2 linked regions of the Streptomyces liliifuscus genome follow. Each later gene encodes a partner of the first gene's protein in a complex. Links are inferred from orthologs where the notes say so. Each region holds a gene or a part of one and is shown on either strand. Other genes may lie near its edges. The genes, in order: rpsG and tig.

Evidence for each region.
Region 2: the proteins of rpsG (region 1) and tig are in contact, whole or in part, in a crystal structure (PDB 3GTY), measured with the Thermotoga maritima proteins. The link is inferred for Streptomyces liliifuscus from one-to-one orthologs. Residues at the interface, in WP_004081843.1 of Thermotoga maritima: Lys34, Lys52, Lys55, Glu59, Arg62, Gln63, Glu66, Asn67, Lys69, Val71, Arg95, Ala109, Lys110, Lys111, Gly112, Arg113, Pro114, Glu117, Glu121, Ile124, Ala125, Tyr127, Asn128, Asn129, Thr130, Gly131, Lys135, Asp139, Arg142, Met143; in WP_004081061.1 of Thermotoga maritima: Glu122, Val124, Val129, Leu130, Tyr133, Glu188, Gly259, Ile262, Tyr263, Glu266, Ser270, Glu273, Gln274, Glu277, Arg308, Gln311, Ile312, Ser315, Tyr316, Glu325, Arg329, Arg336, Leu363, Phe366, Trp367, Arg373, Leu377, Arg381, Leu384, Glu387.

Annotation. Positions count from the first base shown.
Region 1 is NZ_CP066831.1:6,447,372-6,455,701, forward strand. What follows is about bases 31-2,740. They hold rpsG (30S ribosomal protein S7), read left to right. Parts: upstream 31-1,005; coding sequence 1,006-1,476; downstream 1,477-2,740. Other genes in these bases: JEQ17_RS27820 (DUF1707 and DUF4190 domain-containing protein), read left to right, coding at 31-343; rpsL (30S ribosomal protein S12), read left to right, coding at 632-1,003; fusA (elongation factor G), read left to right, coding at 1,516-2,740. Outside these bases: more of JEQ17_RS27820, read left to right, coding at 1-30; more of fusA, read left to right, coding at 2,741-3,642; tuf (elongation factor Tu), read left to right, coding at 3,786-4,979; JEQ17_RS27845 (RNA polymerase sigma factor), read left to right, coding at 5,172-5,768; JEQ17_RS27850 (hypothetical protein), read left to right, coding at 5,765-6,355.
Region 2 is NZ_CP066831.1:7,128,204-7,136,681, forward strand. Bases 1-2,858 are described here. They hold tig (trigger factor), read left to right. Parts: upstream 1-647; coding sequence 648-2,069; downstream 2,070-2,858. Other genes in these bases: JEQ17_RS30715 (alpha/beta fold hydrolase), read left to right, coding at 1-35; JEQ17_RS30735 (ATP-dependent Clp protease proteolytic subunit), read left to right, coding at 2,484-2,858. In the rest of the region: more of JEQ17_RS30735, read left to right, coding at 2,859-3,089; JEQ17_RS30740 (ATP-dependent Clp protease proteolytic subunit), read left to right, coding at 3,192-3,872; ATP-dependent Clp protease ATP-binding subunit ClpX, read left to right, coding at 4,033-5,319; JEQ17_RS30750 (hypothetical protein), read right to left, coding at 5,864-6,823; tnpA (IS200/IS605 family transposase), read right to left, coding at 6,909-7,511; JEQ17_RS50210 (helix-turn-helix domain-containing protein), read left to right, coding at 7,619-8,077; JEQ17_RS50215 (RNA-guided endonuclease InsQ/TnpB family protein), read left to right, coding at 8,111-8,478. UniProt on the Bacillus subtilis protein: Involved in protein export. Acts as a chaperone by maintaining the newly synthesized protein in an open conformation. Functions as a peptidyl-prolyl cis-trans isomerase.

The sequences.
Region 1 (8,330 bases):
GGTGGGCGAGCTGGCCCTTCTGGTGGCCGACCTGCCCCAGGGGCCCGTTCCGCTGCCGGCGGCCGTAGGGGCCGTGCCACGGACGTTCCTGCCCCTTCCGGTGCCGAAGACGAACGAGAAGGCGATCGGGTCGGCGATCTGCGGTGGGCTGTGTCTGGTGACCTTCGGGCTCACCGGTCTTCCCGCGGTGATTCTCGGCCATTCCGCGCGCTCCGAGATCCGTCGCAGAGGCGAGAGCGGTGACGGTCTCGCGCTCACCGGACTGGTCATCGGATGGCTGGCCACGGCCAGCTGGACCCTTGTGGTGACGCTGCTGCTCATCGCCGCACTGACGACCGGATGAAGATCACGGACGGCGTGGCGGGTTGGCATGGTCGGCTCAGAGATGTTAGTGCGGCCCATTTGTTTTGACCGCAGCGTATGAGGTAGGTACGCTCAGACCTTGTGCCTGGGGTGTGCCCTGGCTCCCGTGCGTGCCTTCAAACCGCAAGGGGAGTCGTAAGCGGCCACCGTAAATCTGCGCTCTTCTCGCTTCACGGCGAGAGTCTGCAGGATTCGACACACCCGACCGCGTGGGTCGGCGATGTTCCAGGTTAGCTTCACCATTCGGCACACAGAAACCGGAGAAGTAGTGCCTACGATCCAGCAGCTGGTCCGGAAGGGCCGGCAGGACAAGGTCGAGAAGAACAAGACGCCCGCACTCGAGGGTTCGCCCCAGCGTCGCGGCGTCTGCACGCGTGTGTTCACGACCACCCCGAAGAAGCCGAACTCGGCCCTGCGTAAGGTCGCGCGTGTGCGTCTGACCAGCGGGATCGAAGTCACCGCTTACATTCCGGGTGAGGGACACAACCTGCAGGAGCACTCCATCGTGCTCGTGCGTGGTGGCCGTGTGAAGGACCTGCCGGGTGTTCGCTACAAGATCATCCGAGGTTCCCTGGACACCCAGGGTGTCAAGAACCGCAAGCAGGCCCGCAGCCGCTACGGCGCCAAGAAGGAGAAGTAGAAATGCCTCGTAAGGGCCCCGCCCCGAAGCGCCCGGTCATCATCGACCCGGTCTACGGTTCTCCTCTTGTCACGTCGCTCATCAACAAGGTGCTGCTGAACGGCAAGCGCTCCACCGCCGAGCGCATCGTCTACGGCGCCATGGAGGGCCTGCGCGAGAAGACCGGCAACGACCCGGTCATCACGCTCAAGCGCGCTCTTGAGAACATCAAGCCGACCCTCGAGGTCAAGTCCCGCCGTGTCGGTGGCGCCACCTACCAGGTGCCGGTCGAGGTCAAGCCCGGCCGCGCGAGCACCCTGGCGCTGCGCTGGCTGGTCGGTTACTCCCGCGCCCGTCGCGAGAAGACCATGACCGAGCGTCTGCTCAACGAGCTTCTCGACGCCTCCAACGGCCTCGGTGCCGCTGTGAAGAAGCGCGAGGACACCCACAAGATGGCCGAGTCCAACAAGGCCTTCGCGCACTACCGCTGGTAGTCGCTACCCCCATCGAGACCGAGAGAAGACCGAAGCCTTATGGCTACCACTTCACTTGACCTGGCCAGGGTCCGCAACATCGGGATCATGGCCCACATCGACGCGGGTAAGACGACCACCACCGAGCGGATCCTCTTCTACACCGGCGTCAGCTACAAGATCGGTGAAGTCCACGACGGCGCTGCCACCATGGACTGGATGGAGCAGGAGCAGGAGCGTGGCATCACGATCACCTCTGCTGCTACCACCTGTCATTGGCCGCTTGAGGACAACGACTACACGATCAACATCATCGACACCCCGGGTCACGTCGACTTCACGGTCGAGGTGGAGCGTTCGCTCCGCGTCCTCGACGGTGCCGTCACCGTGTTCGACGGTGTCGCGGGTGTCGAGCCGCAGTCCGAGACGGTGTGGCGTCAGGCCGACCGTTACGGCGTGCCGCGCATCTGCTTCGTCAACAAGCTCGACCGGACCGGCGCGGAGTTCCACCGCTGCGTCGACATGATCAGCGGCCGCCTCGGCGCGCAGCCGATCGTCATGCAGCTCCCGATCGGTGCCGAGGCCGACTTCAAGGGTGTCGTCGACCTCGTCACCATGAAGGCTCTCGTGTGGTCCGCCGAGGCGGAGAAGGGCGAGATGTACGACGTCGTCGACATCCCGGCCACCCACACCGAGGCTGCCGAGGAGTACCGCGGCAAGCTCGTCGAGACGGTCGCCGAGAACGACGACGAGATCATGGAGCTGTACCTGGAGGGCAAGGAGCCTTCCGTGGAGCAGCTGTACGCCGCGATCCGTCGCATCACCATCGCGTCCGGCAAGTCCGAGGGCACCACGGTCACCCCGGTGTTCTGTGGCACCGCGTTCAAGAACAAGGGCGTTCAGCCCCTGCTCGACGCGGTCGTGCGCTACCTGCCGACCCCGCTTGACGTCGAGGCCATCGAGGGCCACGACGTGAAGGACCCCGAGGTCGTCATCCAGCGCAAGCCGTCCGTGGACGAGCCGCTGTCCGCCCTCGCGTTCAAGATCATGAGCGACCCGCACCTGGGCAAGCTCACCTTCGTCCGGGTCTACTCGGGCCGCCTGGTGTCCGGCACCGCCGTGCTGAACTCCGTCAAGGGCAAGAAGGAGCGCATCGGCAAGATCTACCGCATGCACGCGAACAAGCGTGAGGAGATCGAGGCGGTGGGCGCCGGCGACATTGTCGCCGTGATGGGCCTGAAGCAGACCACCACCGGTGAGACGCTCAGTGACGACAAGCACCCGGTCATCCTGGAGTCCATGGACTTCCCGGCGCCGGTCATCCAGGTCGCCATCGAGCCCAAGTCCAAGGGTGACCAGGAGAAGCTGGGTGTAGCCATCCAGCGTCTCGCGGAGGAGGACCCCTCCTTCCAGGTTCACTCGGACGAGGAGACCGGCCAGACCATCATCGGTGGTATGGGCGAGCTGCACCTCGAGGTGCTGGTCGACCGTATGCGCCGTGAGTTCAAGGTCGAGGCCAACGTCGGTAAGCCGCAGGTCGCGTACCGTGAGACGATCCGCAAGGCCGTCGAGCGCGTGGACTACACCCACAAGAAGCAGACCGGTGGTACGGGTCAGTTCGCCAAGGTGCAGATCGCGATCGAGCCGATCGTGGACGGCGACGCCTCGTACGAGTTCGTGAACAAGGTCACCGGTGGCCGTATCCCGCGGGAGTACATCCCGTCGGTGGACGCCGGTGCGCAGGAGGCCATGCAGTTCGGCATCCTCGCCGGTTACGAGATGACGGGCGTCCGCGTCACGCTTCTCGACGGTGCCTACCACGAGGTCGACTCCTCCGAGCTGGCGTTCAAGATCGCCGGTTCGCAGGCCTTCAAGGAGGCCGCCCGCAAGGCCAGCCCCGTGCTGCTCGAGCCGATGATGGCCGTCGAGGTCACCACGCCCGAGGACTACATGGGTGACGTCATCGGTGACATCAACTCCCGCCGTGGCCAGATCCAGGCCATGGAGGAGCGTGCCGGTGCCCGCGTCGTGAAGGGCCTCGTGCCCCTCTCGGAGATGTTCGGCTACGTCGGCGACCTCCGCAGCAAGACCTCGGGTCGCGCAAGCTACTCGATGCAGTTCGACTCCTACGCCGAGGTTCCCCGGAACGTCGCCGAGGAGATCATCGCGAAGGCCAAGGGCGAGTAACGCACACCGTTTGCACGCTTTAGGCTTGACACCGACCGACGGGATTCATCCGGAAACGGAAATCCCGGCGGGCGGCATCCCAGCAAAGATCACCCTGGCGCCGATGAGTAAGGCGTACCAGAACCACTCCACAGGAGGACCCAGTGGCGAAGGCGAAGTTCGAGCGGACTAAGCCGCACGTCAACATCGGCACCATCGGTCACATCGACCACGGTAAGACGACCCTCACGGCCGCCATTACCAAGGTGCTGCATGACGCGTACCCGGACCTGAACGAGGCCTCGGCCTTCGACCAGATCGACAAGGCTCCTGAGGAGCGCCAGCGCGGTATCACGATCTCCATCGCGCACGTCGAGTACCAGACGGAGACGCGTCACTACGCGCACGTCGACTGCCCGGGTCACGCGGACTACATCAAGAACATGATCACCGGTGCTGCCCAGATGGACGGCGCCATCCTCGTGGTCGCCGCCACCGACGGCCCGATGCCGCAGACCAAGGAGCACGTGCTCCTGGCCCGCCAGGTCGGCGTTCCGTACATCGTTGTCGCGCTGAACAAGGCCGACATGGTGGACGACGAGGAGATCCTGGAGCTCGTCGAGCTCGAGGTCCGTGAGCTGCTCTCCGAGTACGAGTTCCCGGGCGACGACCTTCCGGTCGTCAAGGTCTCGGCGCTCAAGGCCCTTGAGGGCGACAAGGAGTGGGGCCAGTCCGTCCTCGACCTGATGAAGGCCGTCGACGAGTCGATCCCGCAGCCCGAGCGTGACGTCGACAAGCCGTTCCTCATGCCGATCGAGGACGTCTTCACGATCACCGGTCGTGGCACCGTCGTCACCGGTCGTATCGAGCGTGGTGTCCTCAAGGTCAACGAGACCGTCGACATCGTCGGCATCAAGACCGAGAAGACCACCACCACGGTCACGGGCATCGAGATGTTCCGCAAGCTGCTCGACGAGGGCCAGGCCGGTGAGAACGTCGGTCTGCTGCTTCGTGGCATCAAGCGCGAGGACGTCGAGCGCGGCCAGGTCATCATCAAGCCCGGCTCGGTCACCCCGCACACGGAGTTCGAGGCCCAGGCGTACATCCTGTCCAAGGACGAGGGTGGCCGTCACACGCCGTTCTTCAACAACTACCGTCCCCAGTTCTACTTCCGCACGACGGACGTGACTGGTGTGGTGACCCTCCCCGAGGGCACCGAGATGGTCATGCCGGGCGACAACACTGAGATGACCGTTGAGCTCATCCAGCCCGTCGCCATGGAGGAGGGCCTGAAGTTCGCCATCCGTGAGGGTGGCCGGACCGTGGGCGCCGGCCAGGTCACCAAGATCAACAAGTAGGCCTCGCTTACCTGTTGGGCTTGAACGCCTGGTAGCTCCAGCATCGCTGAGCTCCTTGAAGGGGCCCGCACGACTTCGGTCGTGCGGGCCCCTTTGCTTTTCTGTCAGAACCGCCGGGGCCGTCCTGTAACGCATTCGACCGCCCGTTCCAAGTAGTAGTGACAGCAGGACGGACAACGGGAGGTTCACACCTTGGCATCCGACAGCAAAAGCCGGGGCGGTCCACCGGGAGAGCTGTACGACCCGGCCGCCTTCGAGGTCTTCTATCGCCGCCATGTCGACACCGTCACCCGCTTCATGGCCCGGCGGGTCACCGACCCGCACACCGTCGCCGATCTCACCGCCGAGACCTTCCTGGCGGTGATCGACTCCGCCCGTGCCTACCGCCCAGACCTCGGGAGCGAGACGGCCTGGCTGTACGGCATCGCGCGCAACGTGGTGGCCGCGGAAGCCCGAAGGAGCGCACGGCAGAACGTGCTCGGCGGCCGTATCGCCGGCCGCCGGCTGCTGGAAGGCGACGACATCGACCGGCTGGAGGAGAAGCTCGACGCCGAGGAGGCCGGGCGTCGCGCGCTGGCCGCCCTGGTCAGGCTCCCCGACGGCGAGCGTGCGGTGATCGAACTCGTCGCCGTCGACCAGCTGAGCGTCACCGAGGCCGCCGTGGCGCTGGGCATACGCAAGGTCACCGCCCGGGTGCGGCTGCATCGGGCGCGCAGGTCGCTGCGCTCGGCGGCGGCCGGAGCCGGCGGGCAGCAGGCAGCACTCACGTATGCAGGGGGAGAGGCATGAGCACCAGGACGACGAAGACCTTCGAGGACCGGCTGCTGAGCGAACTCCAGCGGGAGATCGCTCTCAGGGCCGAGGACCCGCCGGAGCCGGAGCCGGTGATCCGCCGCACGATCACCACTCGCCGGGCGCTGGTCGCCCTCGCGGCGTGTGTCGCCGCGGTGGGGGGCGTGGTGGCGCTGCCGGCGTCGACGGGCGGGGCGCAGGCGTACGCCGTCGAGCGGCACGAGGACGGCAGTGTCACCCTCACCCTCGACGAGATCGCCCTGAGTTGGGACGAGAAGACGGCGCTGACCGAGCGGCTGCGTGCGGAGGGCATCTTCGTCAGTGTCGACAAGCCCAGAAGCGGCTACGTCTGTGAGCAGCCGCGCGGTGAGCTGCCGCCTCCGCGCACGAGGAGCTACGACGTGGAGAAGGGCATCTGGAGTGAACCCTTGACGTACACCCTGCACCCCGGCGACACCCTGGCCTTCGAGGAGCCGGAGAGGGTGAAGGACGACGTCAGCCCCGCCTGGAGCATGTACGTGGTCGAGGGACGGATCAAGCCCTGCAAGGAAGTGCCCTTCGAAGGGCTTGTGGGGGAGGACTAGCCGGGCGGGCCCGTACGACCGAGGTCGTACGGGCTCTCGGGCCTTCCCATCTTCGAAACTATTCGGCGCGTTCGACCCGTTGTCCCCTCGCTGCACTCCCTTCACCATTTGTCATGCCGCTGACCAAATAGGGGATCGAGGGGTGTGGCATGTCTGGGTGCGTCAGTCGTAGGGGTGTGCTCGGGGCCGGGATCGGGGCTGTGCCGGTGCTGTCGATGGGGGCCGGGAGTGCGTGGGCCGACGACGGGGGTGGGGGTCTGCGGGTGGGGGACTCGGGGGCGTATCTGTCCTTCTCGCCGGTGGCGGGCGGGTTTTCGCTGGTCGGGGTGGCGGTGGTGGTCAGCCCTGACGACCACCCCGGAGTCGTACGGGTGGCAGGGGATCTGCGGGACGACATCGAGCGGGTCACGGGGGTGCGGCCGGGTTCGACGGTGGCGCGGGAGGTCGTCCTCGTCGGGACGATCGGGCGCAGTCCGCTGATCGACGGGCTGATCGCGGCCGGGAAACTCGACGTCCGCGGGATCCGGGGCAGGTGGGAGACCTCCCTGCAGACCGTGGTCGAGCGGCCGATGCCGGGGGTGGAGCGGGCCTTCGTCGTCGCGGGCAGTGATCCGCGCGGCACGATCTTCGGGGCGTACGACGTCTCGTACGGGATCGGGGTCTCGCCCTGGTACTGGTGGGACGACGTGCGGCCGGTGCGGCGGAGCGAGGTGTACGTGCTGCCGGGGCGGTACAGCCAGGGAACGCCGGCGGTGAAGTACCGCGGGGTCTTCATCAACGACGAGAACCCGGCGCTGGGGACGTGGGCGCCCGCGTTCTTCGGGCCGGGGAAGGCGCCCGGCCATCCCGGCGGCTTCAACGCGGACTTCTACGCCAAGGTCTTCGAGGTGCTGCTGCGGCTGAAGGCGAACTATCTGTGGCCGGCGGTGTGGGGGCGGGCCTTCGCCGAGGACGACCCTGAGAATCACGCGAGGGCGAAGGCGTACGGGATTGTCATGGGCACGTCTCATGAGGCGCCGATGATGCGGGGCATCGAGGAGTGGAACCGGCATGCGGTGCCGGCTGTGCGCGACAGCGCGGGGAACATCGTGACGCCGGGTCGGGATCCCTACGGCGGCACCGGGGAGTGGTCGTTCCGGCGCAACTCCGAGGCGGTCAAGGCGTATTGGCGCGAAGGCGTGCGGCGCATGGTCGACCAGGACTTCGAGGGTGTCGTCACGCTGGGGATGCGGGGGAACGGCGACACGAGCCTCCCTGATGGTGACGGCATCGAGCTGATGCGGGAGATCATCGCGACGCAGAGGTCGATCATCGAGGACGTCACAGGCCGCGCGGCCGCCGAGACCCCACAGGTGTGGACGCTCTACAAGGAGGTCCAGCGGTACTGGGACCGCGGGCTCCGGGCGCCGGACGACGTGACCGTCGTGCTGACCGACGACAACTGGGGCAACATCCGCAAGCATCCGGATCCGGCGGAGGCGGTCCGTGGCGGCGGGTACGGGCTCTACTACCACTTCGACTACGTCGGCGTCGGCCGCAACTACAAGTGGGTGGACACCACTTCGCTGCCGAACATGTGGGACCAGCTCCACCAAGCGGTCGAGTACGGGAACCGGGAGCTGTGGGTCACGAACGTCGGCGACTTGAAGGGGAACGAGCTGCCGACCGAGTTCTTCCTCAACTACGCCTGGGATCCGGGACGTTGGCCGCTGGAGAGGCTGGGGGAGTGGGAGCGGGGGTATGCGCGGCAGAACTTCGGTGAGGGGTCTGCTTCCGGGATCGCGTCGGTGCTGGCGAGGTATGCGCAGCTCCAGTCGCGGCGGAAGCCGGAGCTGTTGAACCGCCGGATCACGCTGGTGGACGGGAAGGTCGTGCACGACGACCAGCAGACGCCTTTCCACTTCGGTCACCGTGAGCTGGAGCGGGTGACGGAGGAGTGGCGGCGGCTGGGGAAGGACGCGGAGCGCATCGGCCG
Region 2 (8,478 bases), 680 kb from region 1 along the record:
TCCTGGGCGAACTGATCGCCTTCCTCCGGAACTGAAGCCGGAAAGAAGCCGGAAAAGGAGCCGGAACCGAACCCGAACGGATCCGCGCCCGAACCCGCCCCGGAAACGCGTCAGGGCCAGGTCGGAGAGTGAATCTCCGACCTGGCCCTGAGCCGTACAGAGCGGGCGACGGGAATCGAACCCGCGTAGCTAGTTTGGAAGACTAGGGCTCTACCATTGAGCTACGCCCGCACAGGACGCGCCGCAGGTCAGTGACGCGCGGCACGGAAGCATCGTAGCGGGTCGCACCCCCTCGTCGCACACCCCGTTCCGGAGGCCCCGAGTGCCCCGTGAAATGCGGGAGCCGCGCCGCCTGCGGGCATGTACCCTACGTCTCGCACCAGACGGGGTGTGGCGCAGCTTGGTAGCGCGTCCGCTTTGGGAGCGGAAGGCCGTGGGTTCAAATCCCGCCACCCCGACCACCGTGCCGGACCACCGGCAAGATCACCTTTTGGGGCGTGTCCCGCCTGCGGCTAGTATGCAAACTGCGCGCCCGTGTGTCTGCATTGTTACGTCCCTCAAGGGCCGCCAATCCGCTGAGGCTCCGCCGTATCCGGCAGAGAACGTCAGCAGAACCCAAAGAAGTCAGCCCCCAAGGAGACCGAACCGTGAAGAGCGCCGTGGAGACCCTGAACCCGACCCGGGTTCGGCTCAGCATCGAGGTGCCCTTCGAGGAGCTCAAGGACAGCCTCGACGCGGCGTACAAGAAGATCAACCAGCAGGTCACGGTGAAGGGGTTCCGGAAGGGCAAGATTCCGGCGCGCGTCATCGACCAGCGGTTCGGCCGCGGTGCGGTTCTTGAGGAAGCGGTCAACGACGCGCTTCCGAAGTTCTACACCGACGCGGTCAACGAGGCCGAGCTGAACGTCCTCGGCCAGCCCGAGGTCGACATCACGGAGCTGAAGGACGGCGAGACGCTGAACTTCACCGCCGAGGTCGACGTCCGCCCGACCATCGAGATCCCGGACTACTCCGGCATCGAGGTCGAGGTCGACGCCGTCGAGGTCAGCGAAGAGGACGTCGACAAGGCCGTCGAGGAGCTGCGTGAGCGCTTCGCTTCGACCGCCCCGGTCGAGCGTGCCGCCGAGGACGGCGATGTCGTCACCCTCGACCTTGAGGCCAAGGTCGACGGCGAGGTCCTGGAGGACGGCGTCGCGAGCGGCGTCTCCTACACCATCGGTTCCGGTGAGCTGCTGGATGGCATCGACGACGCCGTGAAGGGCGTGGAGGCCGGTGGCGAGGCCACCTTCGCCTCCGAGCTCAAGGGTGGCTCGGCAGCCGGCAAGGAGGCCGAGGTCACCGTCAAGGTCACCCAGGTCGCCAAGCGCGAACTGCCCGAGCTGGACGACGACTTCGCGCAGCTCGCGTCCGAGTTCGACACCCTCGAGGAGCTGCGCGGCGACAGCCGCAAGCGCCTCGAGAACATGAAGCAGTACGACCAGGCCACGCAGGCCCAGGAGCGCGTCCTGGAGAAGCTGCTCGAGCTCGTCGAGGTGCCCGTCCCCGAGAAGCTGCTCGAGGACGAGATCAACACCCGCAAGCACAACCTGGAGCACCACCAGCTCGGCCAGATGGGCATCGACCTCGAGAAGTACCTCGAGATCCAGGGCAAGACGGCCGAGGAGTTCGACACCGAGACCAAGGAAGCCGCGGTCAAGGGCATCAAGACGCAGTTCGTCCTGGACGAGCTCGTCAACAAGGAGAAGCTGAACGTCAACCAGGAGGAGCTCACCGAGCACCTCATGCGGCGCGCGGCCTCCTCCGGCATGTCCCCCGACCAGTTCGCCCAGGCGGTCGTCGAGGGCGGCCAGGTCCCGATGCTGGTCGGCGAGGTCGCCCGCGGCAAGGCCCTGGCCGTCGTGGTCGAGGCCGCCACGGTGAAGGACACCAACGGCGAGCTGGTCGACCTGGACGACGAGGACGAGGACGAGGTCTCTGCCGAGGGCTCGACCGAGGAAGCGTCCGAGGAGGCCACCGAGGCCCCCAAGGCCGACGCCTCAGAGTCCTCTGAGGAGAAGACCGAGGCCTGATCGCCTCACCAGTACGTACTACGGGCCCCCGGGACATGTCCTGGGGGCCCGTAGGGCCTTCCAGGGGCGCGGGGAACTGCGCGAGCGACCCACCACCGACCCGCACCCGCCGACGCACCATCCGTGGCAGACGCGACCGCGCCCCCGCGGGGGCTGGCCGCGCGGTTCCCCGCGCCCCTTACGGGGCAGGCCGTAACCCCTGCTCACCCAGCGGAGCGCATGCGCTCACAGCGAACAGTCACCTCTGCGGGATTCCCCGGAGGGACCCGCGCGTTAGGGTCCATGAGTACGAGGGCAGGGGAGTCCCCGGAGCCGTCCGACACGGCGCGCACACGGGGTCCCACGCCCCCAGCAGAAGACGTGAGACGGCCCGGCGCCGTCGTAAGACGAGCAGGTGGATACGTGACGAATCTGATGCCCACAGCCGCCGGCGACCCCATCGGTGGTGGCCTCGGCGACCAGGTCTACAACCGGCTGCTCGGCGAGCGGATCATCTTCCTCGGCCAGGCGGTCGACGACGACATCGCCAACAAGATCACGGCGCAGCTGCTGCTCCTTGCCTCCGACCCGGAGAAGGACATCTACCTCTACATCAACAGCCCCGGCGGCTCGATCACCGCTGGCATGGCGATCTACGACACCATGCAGTACATCAAGAACGACGTGGTGACGATCGCGATGGGCATGGCGGCCTCCATGGGCCAGTTCCTGCTGAGCGCGGGTACTCCGGGCAAGCGCTTCGCGCTGCCGAACGCGGAGATCCTGATCCACCAGCCCTCGGCTGGCCTCGCCGGTTCCGCGTCGGACATCAAGATCCACGCCGAGCGACTGCTGCACACCAAGAAGCGGATGGCGGAGCTGACCTCCTTCCACACCGGCCAGACCGTGGAGCAGATCACCCGCGACTCGGACCGGGACCGCTGGTTCGACCCGATCGAGGCCAAGGCGTACGGCCTCATCGACGACATCATGCCCACCGCTGCCGGAATGCCTGGCGGCGGCGGCACCGGAGCGGCCTAGGTCGGCACACAGCCGACCCCGGTGCCGGCGTAGACCGGCACCAAGCCCCTCCGAGCCCCCAGCCGACCGCCTCAGCCCTTATCAGGCTTTCCAGGAGACACAGTGAACGACTTCCCCGGCAGCGGCCTCTACGCCCGCACAGAGGCCGAGTACACCGGCCCTCGCGCGGAGTCCCGCTACGTCATCCCGCGCTTCGTCGAGCGCACCTCGCAGGGCGTCCGTGAGTACGACCCGTACGCGAAGCTCTTCGAGGAGCGCGTGATCTTCCTCGGCGTGCAGATCGACGACGCCTCCGCCAACGACGTCATGGCGCAGCTGCTGTGCCTGGAGTCGATGGACCCCGACCGGGACATCTCGGTCTACATCAACAGCCCCGGTGGCTCCTTCACGGCACTCACTGCGATTTACGACACGATGCAGTTCGTGAAGCCGGACGTTCAGACGGTCTGCATGGGCCAGGCGGCCTCGGCCGCCGCGATCCTGCTGGCCGCCGGTACGCCGGGCAAGCGCATGGCACTTCCCAACGCCCGCGTGCTGATCCACCAGCCGTACAGCGAGACCGGCCGAGGCCAGGTCTCGGACCTCGAAATCGCGGCCAACGAGATCCTTCGTATGCGTGCTCAGCTGGAAGACATGCTGGCCAAGCACTCGACGACGCCGATCGAGAAGATCCGCGAGGACATCGAGCGCGACAAGATCCTCACGGCCGAGGACGCCCTCGCGTACGGCCTGATCGACCAGATCATCTCGACCCGGAAGATGAACAACGCCTCGGTCGCGTGACGCAGCGCTGTATCGTCTGCCGCTCCTTGACGCGGTTCACGACAAAGTGAACCGCGCCAAGGGGGGCCCGAACGGGGGGCTCGGCAAGGTACCGTCGGACATAAGGCAGCACCAGGAGCCGCTGGACCTAGGCGTCTCCCAGGCGAAGGGGAAGCACACCGTGGCACGCATCGGTGACGGCGGCGATCTGCTCAAGTGCTCGTTCTGTGGCAAGAGCCAGAAGCAGGTCAAGAAGCTCATCGCAGGCCCTGGTGTGTACATCTGCGACGAGTGCATCGACCTCTGCAACGAGATCATCGAGGAAGAGCTCGCGGAAACGAGCGAGGTCCGCTGGGAGGAACTCCCCAAACCTCGCGAGATCTACGAGTTCCTCGAGGGGTACGTGGTCGGCCAGGAGTCCGCCAAGAAGGCGCTCTCCGTCGCGGTCTACAACCACTACAAGCGGGTCCAGGCCGGTGAGAACAGCACGGGTCAGAACCGCGAGGACGCAATCGAGTTGGCGAAGTCCAACATCCTGCTCCTCGGCCCGACGGGCTCGGGCAAGACGCTCCTCGCCCAGACCCTGGCCCGCATGCTGAACGTCCCGTTCGCCATCGCCGACGCGACGGCGCTGACGGAGGCCGGCTATGTCGGCGAGGACGTCGAGAACATCCTGCTGAAGCTCATCCAGGCCGCCGACTACGACGTCAAGAAGGCCGAGACGGGCATCATCTACATCGACGAGATCGACAAGGTGGCTCGTAAGAGCGAAAACCCGTCGATCACGCGGGACGTGTCCGGCGAGGGCGTGCAGCAGGCCCTCCTCAAGATCCTCGAAGGCACGACGGCCTCGGTCCCGCCCCAGGGCGGACGCAAGCACCCGCACCAGGAGTTCATCCAGATCGACACGACGAACGTCCTGTTCATCGTGGGCGGCGCCTTCGCGGGCCTGGAGAAGCTGATCGAGTCCCGGGCCGGCGCGAAGGGCATCGGCTTCGGCGCGACGATCCGCTCGAAGCGCGAGATGGAGTCCAAGGACCAGTTCGAGGCCGTCATGCCCGAGGACCTCGTCAAGTTCGGCATGATCCCGGAGTTCATCGGCCGTCTGCCCGTCATCACTTCGGTGCACAACCTCGACCGCGAGGCCCTCCTCCAGATCCTCGTCGAGCCCCGCAACGCGCTGGTGAAGCAGTACCAGCGCCTCTTCGAACTCGACGGCGTGGAGCTGGACTTCGAGCGCGAGGCCATGGAGGCCATCGCCGACCAGGCCATCCTCCGCCAGACCGGCGCCCGAGGCCTGCGCGCCATCATGGAGGAAGTCCTCCAGTCCGTGATGTACGAGGTCCCGTCCCGCAAGGACGTGGCCCGCGTGGTCATCACGGCGGAAGCCGTCCGCTCGAACGTGAACCCGACCCTGATCCCGCGGGACGCGCGGGGGCGGGGGCCGGGCGAGCAGAAGACGGCATAGCATATTTGCGCACGTGAGGAGGAGGGCGCCCGGCGAAACCTGCTGAGCGCCCTCAGTCATTCTCCGTGTGGATCAAGCCAAACGCACCTCATCGATCATGGCATGTGCACCTCACGTGATCTATTTGCTTACTGCAAGGCAGACCATCTTGCAGTAAGTGAAAACGGGAGGAAAGAGCATGAAGATCAAGCGAGCCCTGACGGCGCTGGGTGTGGCTGTTGCGGCTGGGGTTGTGCCCATGGCGATGGCTACCCCTGCCCAGGCCGATCAGGTCGACTGTGTCCTTTACCTGAGATCCGAGGGCTATGCCATCGGTACTGGCGTTCGGGCGGCGTGTAATTTCGACACTTGGGCCGGTAGGCCGTTCTGTCAGGCCAAGCTGGCATCTCTGGGGATCACTAACACGTCGCACATAATTGAGGCGTGCAACAGAGCGAGCATCTGATGACTGCTTAAAGCCGTCAGCAGTTCTGCGCTGAGGGTTGAGTGCAGCGAAGGGGTCCCGGTCAACTGACCGGGACCCCTTCGCCGTTGTATACGATGGTCAGATCTTGACGCGGACTTCCTTGCGGAGCTTGGCCGTCAGCTCGGCGGCCGCCGAGAGGTCGGCGCCCTTGCCCGCCATGGCGTTGGCCATGTCGATGTTGATGATGACGCCGAGCGTGCTGTGGTCACCCCAGATACACACCGGCATGCTGATCGACGAAGGGCCGGCGGCCGCGTCGCCGGACGCCTCGTCGTTCTTGAGCTTGGTTTCCTGGCACTTCAGGACCGCGCCGTCCAGCCCGCTGGGCGTGTAGCTCTTCGGGCTGCCGACGAGCTCGCCGTCATCGGAGTCCTTGGTGGCCTCGTCCTTCAGGTCGGCGAACATGGCGTCGACGACCTTCTCCGGGTCTTCGATTTCACCGTACACGCCCATGAATTGGATCATGTTCTGCGACAGCGGGTTGCTCTCGTCCCCGGCCACGTAGCCCGCGTCGACGTCCTTGGCGTTCTTGACGCCGTGCTTCTCTGCCTTCTTGACGTCGCTCGCGTCGAAGCCGCCGCCACCGGCCTCTTCGCTCTTCTTGTACTCCGTGAGCACCGTCGCCGGAGTGGTCAGCTTGTGCGGGCCGTCGTCCGCGACGTCCGAGGAGCCGCTGCTGCCGCTTCCGACGACGAAGTACGCGCCGACCGCGATCGCCGCCACGACAGCGACCGCGCCGATGATGAGGCCCGTCTTCTTCTTGCCGCCGCCGGGTGCGGGGGGCATCGGCGCGCCGTAGGGGGCGCCGGGGGGCTGCTGACCGTACGGCGGCTGCTGGCCGTAGCCGGGCTGCTGGGGCGGAACCCCGGGAGGGGCCTGCTGGGGGTACCCGTAGCCGGGCTGCTGCTGAGGCGCCTGCTGCGGGTATCCGTAGCCGGGCTGGGGGGCCTGCGGCTGCTGGCCGTAAGGACCCGGCTGACCGTACGGTCCGGGCTGCTGAGGCTGCCCGCCGTACGGGCCCGGCTGGTTGTAGCTCATTCTGGGTTCCCCTCCAGATGCTTATGTGTTCCGAACATCTTGACGGAAGGTGCGAGGGTGCGGGACCGGCGGGGTGGATTGATGCCTAGTTGTTGATGGTCTGTTCCAGACACTCGACGTATCGACTGAGCCTGGCGGCCGAGTGCGCGGCCGCCGATGCGGCGTAGTACGGCTTCGACCACAGATGTCCATCAAGAGTGTGTGATTGCCGGAGAGCCCTGGTTGAAGCCCCTCGCATACGCTGGGCCAGGCTTGCGACGGATGTGTCGACCGGATAGCGCACGACCAGGTGAACGTAGTTGGCCTTGCAGCGAATGTCCTCCACCTCCGACTTCAGGGACCGCGCGGCGTCGCGCATCGTGCGCTCTATGAGTGATCGCAAGTCATCTGTGAGCGCTGGGCTGTCTCGTGCCGTCACGAACGCAAGATGCGTTCGAAGGTCATGAAAGTCGGCGTTGCCACGATCTCGATCCTTTCCTTCTGCCGCATGGCGCTGCCGAGCGGACCGTTTGGGAGGGTGTGCGGCTCGCCAGACATCGAGTTCGGGTTGTGACCAGGTCGGGGTGCGGCCTGTGTAGGACGGGTGTGGGAAGTCGTTCTCCTTCCGGGAATTGAGGACGTAGATCACTTGGACGGTGACGCCGAGATACTCGGCTGCTTGTGCCGGTGTGAGTCGAGAGTCCGCCATATGTTTCACGGTATGACAGACAAGTTGAACTTGTCTGTCATACGGTGAGTGCGCTGGTCGCCTTACAGGTGAGGCCAGTTGAGCCGCACTCGGGGAAGGGGGCGGAAATGGCAGTTGGCAAGGGCAGTCGGACGAGGAAGCCGATCAAGGAACCCGCCGATGCCGGGCGCACCTATCGGCTCTGTCCCACACCTCAGCAGGCCGAGCGGCTTCTGCTGTGGGGCCACACCTGCCGGGCTGTCTGGAACGTAGCTCTGGAGCAGCGGCTCTATGTGTATCGGCAGAGGCGCGTGTACCTCCGGGCCGATGAGCAGTGCCGGTACCTGACCGAGGCTCGACGCGATCTCGAATGGATCGCGGATCTGCCCTCTCAGGCTCCGCAGCAAGTCCTCAGGCACCTCGATCGGGCCTACGACAATTTCTGGAACGAGGAGCATCCAGCTGGCTTCCCGCAGTTCAAGAAGCGCGGTGCGCGGATGGCGATTCCCCTCCCGGGGCAGGCCGTGCGTGTGACCCGGCTCAACCGCAAGTGGCCTTCGTACGTGTCCCCAAGCTGGGCGAGGTGAAGTTCAGGCTGACGCGTCCCCCTCGGAGGACGGATCAAGAGCGCGACGATCCGCACGGACGGCTCGGGGCATTGGTACGTCAGCTTCGGCGTCCACACCGGCAGGACGGTCGCCTCGCCGAACGAGCAGCCCCCCGTGGGTATGGACTTCGGCGTCAAGCAGTCGGCGTACCTGTCGGACGAGACTGCTCCGCGCCTCATGCCGCAGACCTTGACGGAAGGCGAGAAGCGCAGGCTCGCCGGATTGGAGCGCCGCAGGGAGCGGCAGCTCGCACATGCCAGGAAACACCGAGGCGGCAAGTACAGCCACCGCCTGCGCGAGACCCTGCGCGCCATCGCGGAACTGAGGGCGCGCCAAGCTCGTCGCCGTCTGGACTTCACGCACAAACTCACCACCGACCT